2 regions of the Pseudoalteromonas sp. MelDa3 genome follow, and region 1 is predicted to be linked to the other one. Evidence: predicted binding sites of a transcription regulator. Region 1 holds the regulator's gene; the other holds the start of a gene.
The links. Region 1 encodes LexA, which represses DNA repair genes until DNA is damaged. Its sites were predicted from a motif close to TACTGTATNNNNATACAGTA; they were not measured.
Positions count from the first base shown of each region.

Region 2: a site for LexA is predicted at 2,917-2,936, ahead of ruvC (crossover junction endodeoxyribonuclease RuvC). Genes of this name have one in related genera too.

Region 1 covers NZ_PJBR01000089.1:8,792-13,923, forward strand. Annotated here, with positions in the region: gene ctaD (cytochrome c oxidase subunit I) at 1-959, opposite strand, end outside; gene coxB (cytochrome c oxidase subunit II) at 959-2,101, opposite strand; gene lexA (transcriptional repressor LexA) at 2,585-3,202, opposite strand; gene CXF89_RS15125 (PaaI family thioesterase) at 3,370-3,810, shown strand; gene CXF89_RS15130 (hypothetical protein) at 3,811-4,191, opposite strand; partial or broken gene CXF89_RS15135 (hypothetical protein) at 4,505-5,132, shown strand, end outside.
Region 2 covers NZ_PJBR01000029.1:11,042-16,173, reverse strand. Annotated here, with positions in the region: gene CXF89_RS08105 (ABC transporter ATP-binding protein) at 1-363, shown strand, start outside; gene CXF89_RS08100 (ABC transporter permease) at 353-2,854, shown strand; gene ruvC (crossover junction endodeoxyribonuclease RuvC) at 2,985-3,509, shown strand; gene ruvA (Holliday junction branch migration protein RuvA) at 3,512-4,129, shown strand; gene ruvB (Holliday junction branch migration DNA helicase RuvB) at 4,137-5,132, shown strand, end outside.

The sequences.
Region 1 (5,132 bases):
AACTCGCCAGCGACCGGCATCCCAGTGGTAAACATATGATGAGCCCATACAATAAAGCTCAATAGTGCTATGGAGGATGTGGCGTATACCATTGAGGCATAGCCAAAAAGTTTTTTACGAGAAAAGGTAGGTACTATTGTAGATATAATGCCAAAGGCAGGAAGAATCATTATGTATACTTCGGGATGACCAAAAAACCAAAAAATGTGTTGGAACATCACCGGGTCGCCACCGCCTGCGGCATCAAAAAAGCTGGTCGCAAAATACTTATCGGTAAGTACCATAGTGACAGCCCCTGCAAGCACTGGCATTACCGCTATTAATAAAAAGGCAGTAATTAACCACGTCCATACAAATAAGGGCAACTTCATCCATGTCATGCCTGGGGCACGTAAGTTCACTATAGTTACAATCACATTGATTGCGCCCATTATTGAGCTAATCCCCATAATATGTACGGCAAATACAAACAATGCAGTATTGTCATTACTGTATGTTGTAGACAGTGGTGCATAAAAAGTCCAGCCAAATGCAGGACCCCCACCAGGCATAAATAACGATGCCAATAGGATTAAAAACGCAAACGGTAAAATCCAAAAGCTCCAGTTATTCATTCTTGGCAATGCCATATCTGGCGCGCCAATCATGAGTGGTATCATCCAGTTAGCAAGGCCTGTAAAGGCCGGCATAACCGCACCAAACACCATAATTAAACCATGCACTGTGGTCATTTGATTAAAAAAGTGAGGATCGACCAACTGTAAACCTGGTTGAAATAATTCAGCTCTGATCACCATGGCCATTCCACCACCAATTAAGAACATGGTCAGCGAAAAAATTAAATATAAACTACCTATATCTTTATGATTAGTTGTGTAAAGCCAGCGTTTAAAACCCTTAGCTGGGTGATGAGCATGATGAGCTTCATTGGCGTTAGGTTGTTCTACTATGCTACTCATTAGTTCGCCTCCACTTTGGCATCAAGTGCTGCCTGTATTTGACTCGGTTGAATAACATCACCCGTATCATTACCCCACGCATTACGTTTATAAGTAATAACCGCTGCTAATTGCTTTATAGATAACTGTTTGGCAAATGCTTGCATTGCCGTACCGGGTCGCCCATGGATAACTACATCAATGTGATCTTTTATATCGCCAAGCACTATAGGGCTGCCTTTAAGTGCAGGAAATACACCCGGTAACCCCATGCCAGTAGGCTGATGACATGCAGCACAATTGGCCATATATACTTGTTCGCCTAAAGTCATTAATTCTTCTTTTGGGAGGGTTTTATCAAGTAATGCGGCATCTGCTAATGCTGCTTTTTGTTTAGCTTGCTTTGCATCTGCAAGCCACGTTTTAAAATCAGCCTCAGATTTAGCGACCACCACAACGGGCATAAAGCCATGATCTTTACCACACAACTCAGCACATTGGCCTCGGTAAGTACCTTCTTCGTTTATGTTCGTCCATGTTTCGTTTATAAAGCCGGGATTCGCATCTTTTTTAACTGCAAAATCAGGTACCCACCAAGAGTGAATAACATCGTCAGAAGTCATTAAAAATCGTACTTTTTGATTTATTGGCAGTACGAGAGGTTTATCAACCTCAAGTAAGTAGTTAGGATTTTTATCTGCAAGATTCGCTATTTCATCTTGCGGGGTAGATAAAATAGAGTAGAACTCTACATCTTCACCCATATATTCATAATGCCATTTCCATTGCGAGCCTGTAATTTTAATAGTGAGATCAGCTTTGCTGGCATCTTCCATTGCAATTAGGGTTTTAGTGGCTGGTACTGCCATAGCAATTAAAATAACAAACGGGATTGCAGTCCAAAGTATTTCTACTTTAGTGCTTTCGTGAAATTGGGCAGGTACAGCCCCTTTAGATTTGCGGTGATGAATAAGTGCCCAAAACATAATTGCGAACACTATCACCCCAATCACACAACATATTATAAATATGGTCATGTGCAGCTGATATACATTATTGCTTATATCGGTTACGCCTTTGCGCATATTGTATTGGCTGTTTGCCAAAACTGGGTGCGAAAAAACACATAATATAAGCCACAAGGTAGAGGTCAGTTTACCCATGTGACGGCTCCTTTGATGCTATTGCGAATGCAAAGCGAAGAGGCATACGGCTTAAACGCCAATTCGTTATTTTTATTTTTTTAGTCAATCTCATTTAATATTGATTGGTTTTGCTGCGCCAACAACGTGTTTGTGTATATTGTGTGTTCTCAAAACTAAAAAGCTGTGAGTTATTATTAGCTCAGCACATTAATAATTAGCTAAAAAATGAACAACAAGCAAGTTTTAGTATAAAAAACAATCAGGTGATATTGAGTAATTAATAAAAAATCAGTAACCAACTAGGTAACAGGAAGTTCAAAAGATGAGCAAAACAAAGGGGTTTAACGCATTCGGAGGAGGAAAATATAAGTGCAAAAAAGTTTACAGCTTAAATTGTCAGTGAGCTATTTATGCCCTATTTTTAGTGCGAATTTAAAACAGGAAATGCGTACTAATTAGTACGCATTTATAAAACTGCTTGTTTAAAAGCTATTTTTAAAGTCACATCCAATCAGCGTTTCTTATAACGCCAACGGCTAAGCCTTCAATATTAAAAGACTCATTCTCAAGATCTACTTCAATAGATTCAAAATCGTCGTTTTCAGCATGAAGTAATACTTTACGACCCGCTTTCTCAAGACGTTTTACAGTTACGTCTTCGTCTAGGCGGGCAACAACAACTTGCCCGTTTTCAGCGGTTTGAGTACGATGTACAGCAAGTAAATCACCATCCATAATACCAATATCTTTCATGCTCATACCGTTAACGCGTAGTAAAAAATCTGCAGCCGGTTTAAACATTAATGGATCGATTTTGCAGTGACTTTCAACGTGCTCTTGCGCCAAAATAGGTGAACCAGCAGCAACACGCCCTATAAGCGGTAAACCTAATTGTTCTGGCTCTTCTTCTTCAATTAATTGAATACCACGGCTTGCACCTGGTTTCATTTTAATTGCGCCTTTTTTAGCAAGTGCTTTTAAATGTTCTTCAGCAGCATTGGCACTTTTAAAACCTAATGTTTGCGCTATTTCAGCACGTGTAGGAGGCATACCAGTGTCTTTAATAAAAACTTTAATTAGTTCGAGTATTTGAGCTTGGCGGTTCGTTAATGGTCGCATACAACTGGTTTTCCATACAGTACATTTAACTGTGAGTATATACAGTTAAATAAAAATCGCAAATTTAAATTAAGCCTTAAAATAGCCAAAGTAATTTCACTTGTGTACATTTTAGGGATATAACTAAAGCTAGGTTTATAAATGATTAAAAAAGCAAAGGAGTCATTATGAGTATTTGGTACCAGCCCATCACTTTAGAGCTGTGCAAGCAGTTAGAACAAGGCATTGATGGCCAAGGAACATTAATGAAAACCATGGGAATAGAAGTCACTGAAATTGGTGATGATTACTTAGTAGCCACTATGCCGGCAATTCCTGAGCATCATAACCCAATGGGAATGGTTCACGGCGGTGCTAACGTTGTACTTGCCGAAACAGTTGCCAGCTATGCAGCTAACTTTGTTGTCGATTTTACAAAATTTTACTGCGTGGGGCAGGAAATTAGCGCAAGTCATTTAAAAGCATCTCGCAACGGCACTTTAACAGCAACGGCAAGAGCGTTTCATATTGGCAAACGTAGTTCAGTGTGGGAAATAAAAATTACAAATAGCCGCAATGAGCTGTGCTGCGTATCAAAAATGACCGCAGCAGTCGTAGAGCGAAGGTAGTTACTTTTCGATTGGGTAAATTGTAATTTCCATACCCGCACCAATCGCAGATATACGTAGTAATGTATCTGCATCTAAGGCTTGATTAAAGCACTTAGGGGAAGTGCCTGATTCAAAACCAATATCAAACGTTCTACGTGAACAGCTTAACCATTGCTTTAGCGCGTTACGCGAACACGATTCAATAAGCTCACATATATGGTTTATTGCTTTGTCAGGCGTGTTTACTACACCTGTTGCTTCAATACGCGCTAATTGACGGTATTCGTCTTTGTCATAATGTAAAATCGTCGCGACTTTTTTCAAGTCTGCCACTAGCAAACTAATATCTTGCTTTGATTCAAGCTCAAGATCTACATTTAAAAATTGAATTTCCGACATCGTTTCGTATTTATCCTCTAATAATTTCATTGCAAACTTTAACGCAGTTTTACCGTTATACCAAATCAACTATGCTCTATTAACCACTTTATATAGATATTTCGCAGCTTTTAAGTATTTTTTAGCGTTTAAAGCTAGCTGGATATCAAACACTCAGCTCAATTAAACAAATAAGTCATGTTAGCAATTTAAGTGTAATCTTTTTTATTTTTAAATGATTACAGTAAGCTATAGTTTAAACTGCGACAAAATGTCGCAGTAACTAATCCCATTAATGTAATAAACTAGCCTCTAAAAATAATAAGACTAAAACATGAATAAAAAAATATTTAAGTATGCTCGCAAGTTACATAAATGGCTCGGTTATTTGCTCACATTACAAATTTTAGCTTGGCTATTAGGCGGTTTAGTCATGAGCGCTATTCCTCTTGATAAAGTTCATGGGGAGCATCTTGCAACACGTACTCTTAATAACCCATTTACGCAGGCTGATTATGTTGCCTCCCTTAACGATATTGCATCTCAGGTGGTTAATCCAACATAAATAATTTTTGAGAACTTTTTAACCACACCTATAATTACAGTAATAAATAAAGATGAACAGCAAAGCTTTAACGGTATAACAGGCCGGCCTTTTGAGCCGCCAACTAAAATACAAATTACCGCAAATGCTAAAGCACACTTACTTATTGATGCTCAAGTGACAAGCGCTGTACTGCTAAAGCAAGGTATGCGAGAAGTTGGATATAAAACCAATGTTTGGCAGGTACAATTTGACGACACATTTAACACAACACTGTATTTGTCAGAAAATAACGGTAAAGTTATCACCGTTCGCAGCACACTATGGCGAATTTTCGACTTTTTTTGGATGTTACATATTATGGATTACGATGAGCGAGAGGATTTTAATAATCCGCTGCTTATTAGTTTTGCAGCAA
Region 2 (5,132 bases), on a different contig from region 1:
CTTGCTGGCGAAAGTGATGCGAAAGAGCAAGCAATTGCATTACTTGAAAAAGTAGGCTTGAGCCATCGAATTGATCATTACCCGTCGCAACTCTCTGGCGGTGAACAACAGCGTGTTGCTATTGCGCGAGCATTTATTGGTACGCCTAAAATATTGTTTGCTGATGAGCCTTCGGCTAATTTAGACAGCAAAAACGGTAAAATGATTGAGTCGTTATTATTTGATTTAAACACGCAACACGGCACTACGCTTATTTTGGTTACTCACGATGAAGGGCTTGCACAAAAATGTGAGCACATTATTCAAATAGAAGCGGGCTTACTGGTAAAAAGCCAAGTAGAGGACGTTGCTAATGTGGGTTAAGTTAGCGCTTAAGTTATTTTCGCGAGAATTTCGCCGTGGTGAGCTAACAGTTATAAGCGCAGCTATCGCCCTTGCTGTTTTAACCGTGCTTACACTGTCTATGGTTACTGAGCGAATAGGGCAAAGTATTGCGCAAAAAAGCAGTGCTTTTATTGCAGCAGACCGTGTACTTGCAAGCGATCATGTTCTCGACACTGCTTTTATTACTAAAGCACAGAGCCAAAATTTAAAAACGGCGCAAATGGTGTACTTCGACACTATGTTGTTTGCCGATGATGAAATGCAGTTTAGCTCAGTAAAAGCGGCATCTAATGCGTACCCGTTAAAAGGGCAGTTAAAAGTTAAAGATACCTTAACAGGTGAAACTAAGGTTGCTAATAGCGGACCAACGCCTGGTAATGTGTGGCTAAGTGAATCAGTATTTTACAGTTTAAATATTGATATAGGCGCGCAAGTAGAGCTTGGCGCTGCATTATTTAATGTTTCAAAAGTTATTGTAGAAGAGCCTGACGCGCCATTTAATGTATTTTCGAGCAGCCGTCGTGTGCTTATTAATATTGACGATGTGGCAAAAACCGAAGTTGTGCAGCCAGGTAGTCGTGTTTATTATCGCCAACTTTATGCAGGTAGTGAGGCCGATATAAATAGCTTTTACGAGTGGCTTAAACCACAAATGAAAGAAAACCAACAATGGTACGGCGTTAAAGACCGTCAATCACCTATTTCAAATAGTTTAAACCGTGCAGAGAGCTTTTTATTACTTGCCGGCCTATTAGGTATTATTTTAGCCGCAGTGGCTATAGCCGTTTCAGCAAAACGTTATTGTGAACGACAATACGACCCAGTAGCGATGATGAAAACGCTAGGCGGTAGCCGCTCAATGATCCGCAAAATATACATGCTCCATTTATTGCTTGTATGTGCAATGGCGGTAAGTATTGGGCTGTTAATTGGTTATGGCTTGCAAGAAATAGCAACAAGTTACTTATCAAAAAGTATGGGCACAGAGCTACCTTTAGGTGGCTTTAAACCTTGGCTGGTGGCTATAAGCACTGGCGTAATTTGTGCCGTTATGTTTTCTATTAAACCGTTATTTGATTTATTTGATATTCCACCGCTTAGAGTGCTGCGCCGTAACTTAGGTGACAAATTGGCAGTTAGTCGTGTGCATTTAGGAATGAGTGCGCTAACCGTGTTTTTATTAATGTGGTTATTCAGTAACAACATAAAAATAACGCTTATTTTGTTTATATCAACACTTGCGCTAATTGGTGTGTTGTTTTTGATATCTAAATTAATATTTGGTGGCGGTCGAAAATTAGGGCTTAAGCCAGGTAACAGTTGGTCGCTTGCAATTGCATCTATTCAAAAGCGTGCAAATGTGAACGCGGTACAGTTAATTAGTTTTTCATTAGCGATTAAATTACTGCTGTTTTTAGTGGTACTTAAAAACGACATGATATCTGATTGGCAATCGCAACTTCCAAGCGACGCGCCTAATGCGTTTTTAGTTAATATTACGCAAAATGAGCTTGAGCCAATTAATGAGTATTTAGCACAAAAAGATATTCAGGTATCAGAGTTTTATCCCACTATTCGTGGACGCGTAAATGCGGTAAACGGCGAGTTGGTAGCACGTTCTGTATCGCTGCAAGACAACGAGAAAAAAGACGAAGAAGCACGTGCAGGTATTGGCCGCGAGCTAAACCTTACATGGCTTAAAGATGTGCCTGACCAAAATGAAGTAACACAAGGCACGTGGTTTGGTGAAAATGCGATGGCTGAAGCCTCAGTAGAGGAGTCGATGCTTGACCGTTTAGATGTTGAGATGGGCGATACGCTTACATTTTTAATTGGTTCGCAGTCATTCGACGCTAAAATTACCAGTGTGCGCAAAGTTAATTGGGCCACGCTTAAACCTAACTTTTTTATTATTTTAAGCCCAGATGTACTTGCAGATTTTCCGGCAACGTATATTTCGTCGGTACGTATAAACCCAGATCAAAAGCGTGATTTTAGCCAGTTATTGCGTACTTACCCTACTATTACAGCGATTGATATTGATAACTTTGTTAAGCAAATACAAACAACTATTTCGCAAGTATCACTCGCCATTGGCTTTGTACTTGCAATTGTTGTGCTGTGTGGCGCGCTTGTACTTATATCGCAAGTGCAAGCTAGTTTAGGTGAGCGTATGCAAGAAATTGTCATACTGCGAACGCTTGGCGCTAAAAGCCGATTAATTAAAAACGCGACCTTGTACGAGTTTTTATTACTCGGCGGTTTAGCTGGCTTAGTGGCTGCATTTTTTAGTGATATAGCGCTTTTAATTGTGCAGCAGCAAATGTTTGATTTAGCAGGTAAGTTACATCCGCATATATGGATTATTGGTCCGGTAGCTGGCGGTGTATTTGTGGCTGGTTTAGGCTATTTAATGATTGCCCGAACACTTAAACAAAACACCCAAGGATTAGTGCGTGCCCTAGGGTAAGTTTAAACTAACACGCTCCTGCAAATGCCCACCTAATACGTGGGCATTTTTGTTTTTCTTTGTACTGGTAATTTATACAGTGCTCTGGCATTATTAGCGTAATTTAAAAATAATAACAATGGAGCGCTGTTTGGCCATCATTTTAGGGATCGATCCTGGTTCACGTTTGACCGGATATGGCGTTGTTGCCCACCAAGGTTCTAAATTTACATACTTAGGCAGTGGTTGTATTAAGTTAGCCGATCATCCTTTTCCGGTTAGGCTTAAAATGATCTATCAAGGCATTACACAGCTTATTGAGCAGTTTTCGCCAGAAACCTTTGCCATTGAAAAAGTATTTATGGCGCATAACCCCGATTCAGCTTTAAAGCTTGGCCAAGCTAGAGGCGCGGCGATTGTTGGCGCTGCAATGGCCGACTTACCCGTATTTGAATATTCAGCTAGGCAAATTAAGCAAGCAGTAGTAGGTAACGGTGGCGCTGATAAAACACAAGTGCAGCACATGGTAAAAAATATTTTAAAACTACCCGGTACGCCACAGGCCGATGCAGCTGATGCACTTGCTATTGCGATTTGCCACGCTCACTCAGAACAAAATTTAATTAAACTAGCGGGTAGCGCAAGCAAAACCGTTAGAGGACGTTTAAGGAAATAACTATGATAGGCCGCTTAAATGGTATTTTAGTCGAAAAACAGCCACCAGAAATATTACTCGAAGTAAGTGGTGTCGGTTACGAAGTACAAATGCCAATGACCTGTTTTTACGATTTACCAAAAATTGGTGAAAACGCGATTGTTTACACCCACTTTGTAGTGCGTGAAGATGCTCAATTATTATTTGGTTTTAATAATAAAGTTGAACGCGCCTTGTTTAGAGAGCTATTAAAAGCAAATGGCGTTGGTCCAAAACTTGGCTTAGCTATTTTATCGGGCATGTCGGCAAAGCAATTTGTAAGCTGTGTAAATAACGAAGACTCAACGTCGCTTGTTAAATTACCGGGTGTAGGTAAAAAAACAGCCGAGCGTTTAGTACTCGAAATGAAAGACAGATTAAAAGATTGGGGTAATGATTTATTTACGCCATTTAGTGACAGCGCGGTAATAGAGCCGATGAGCGATGCGACAATTGCTAATAATGCAGCCGATGATGCCGTATCGGCATTGGTTGCGTTAGGTTATAAATTGCCACAAGCGCAAAAAGCAGTAAAATCGATAAGCAAGCCCGATATGTCTACTGAGGTTCTTATTAGAGAATCTTTAAAATCAATGTTGTGAGTAACCCATGATTGAAGCGGATCGCTTAATTGATGCGACTGAAAAAACAAATGAAGACTCTATAGATCGTGCAATAAGACCAAAACTTTTAGCCGACTACAGAGGCCAGCCTCATGTTAAGCAGCAAATGGAAATTTTTATTGAAGCTGCCCGAACCCGTGGTGAAGCGCTCGATCATTTATTAATATTTGGCCCACCAGGGCTTGGTAAAACCACGCTTGCAAATATTGTAGCCAACGAATTACACGTAAGTATTAAAACAACATCCGGCCCTGTACTTGAAAAAGCAGGCGATTTAGCTGCGTTACTTACTAATTTAGAAGAAGGCGATGTACTGTTTATTGATGAAATACACAGGCTAAGCCCGCAAGTTGAAGAAATACTGTATCCAGCAATGGAAGACTACCAGCTTGATATAATGATTGGTGAAGGCCCAGCTGCGCGTTCTATTAAATTAGACTTACCTGCATTTACGCTTATTGGTGCAACCACCCGAGCAGGATCGCTTACATCGCCACTACGTGACCGTTTTGGTATTGTGCAGCGATTAGAGTTTTATTCTGTAGAAGATTTGTCGCACATAGTAGGGCGCTCTGCACATTATCTTGGTTTAGAAATGTGTGACGACGGCGCAACCGAAATTGCACAACGTTCACGTGGTACACCACGTATTGCAAACCGTTTATTACGCCGTGTACGCGATTACACACAGGTAAAATCTGACGGTACAGTAAACGCCGAAGTAGCTAAGCAAGCGCTTGATATGATTGACGTAGATAAAAGTGGTTTTGATTATATGGATCGCAAATATTTACTCGCCATAATTGAAAAATTCATGGGCGGCCCAGTAGGACTCGACAATGTAGCTGCAGCTATTGGTGAAGAGCGTGAAACAATAGAAGATGTAATAGAGCCGTTTTTAATTCAGCAAGGGTTTATTCAGCGTACTCCGCGTGGGCGAATAGTGTCTGACAGTGCATATCATCACTTTGGTTTACTTCCT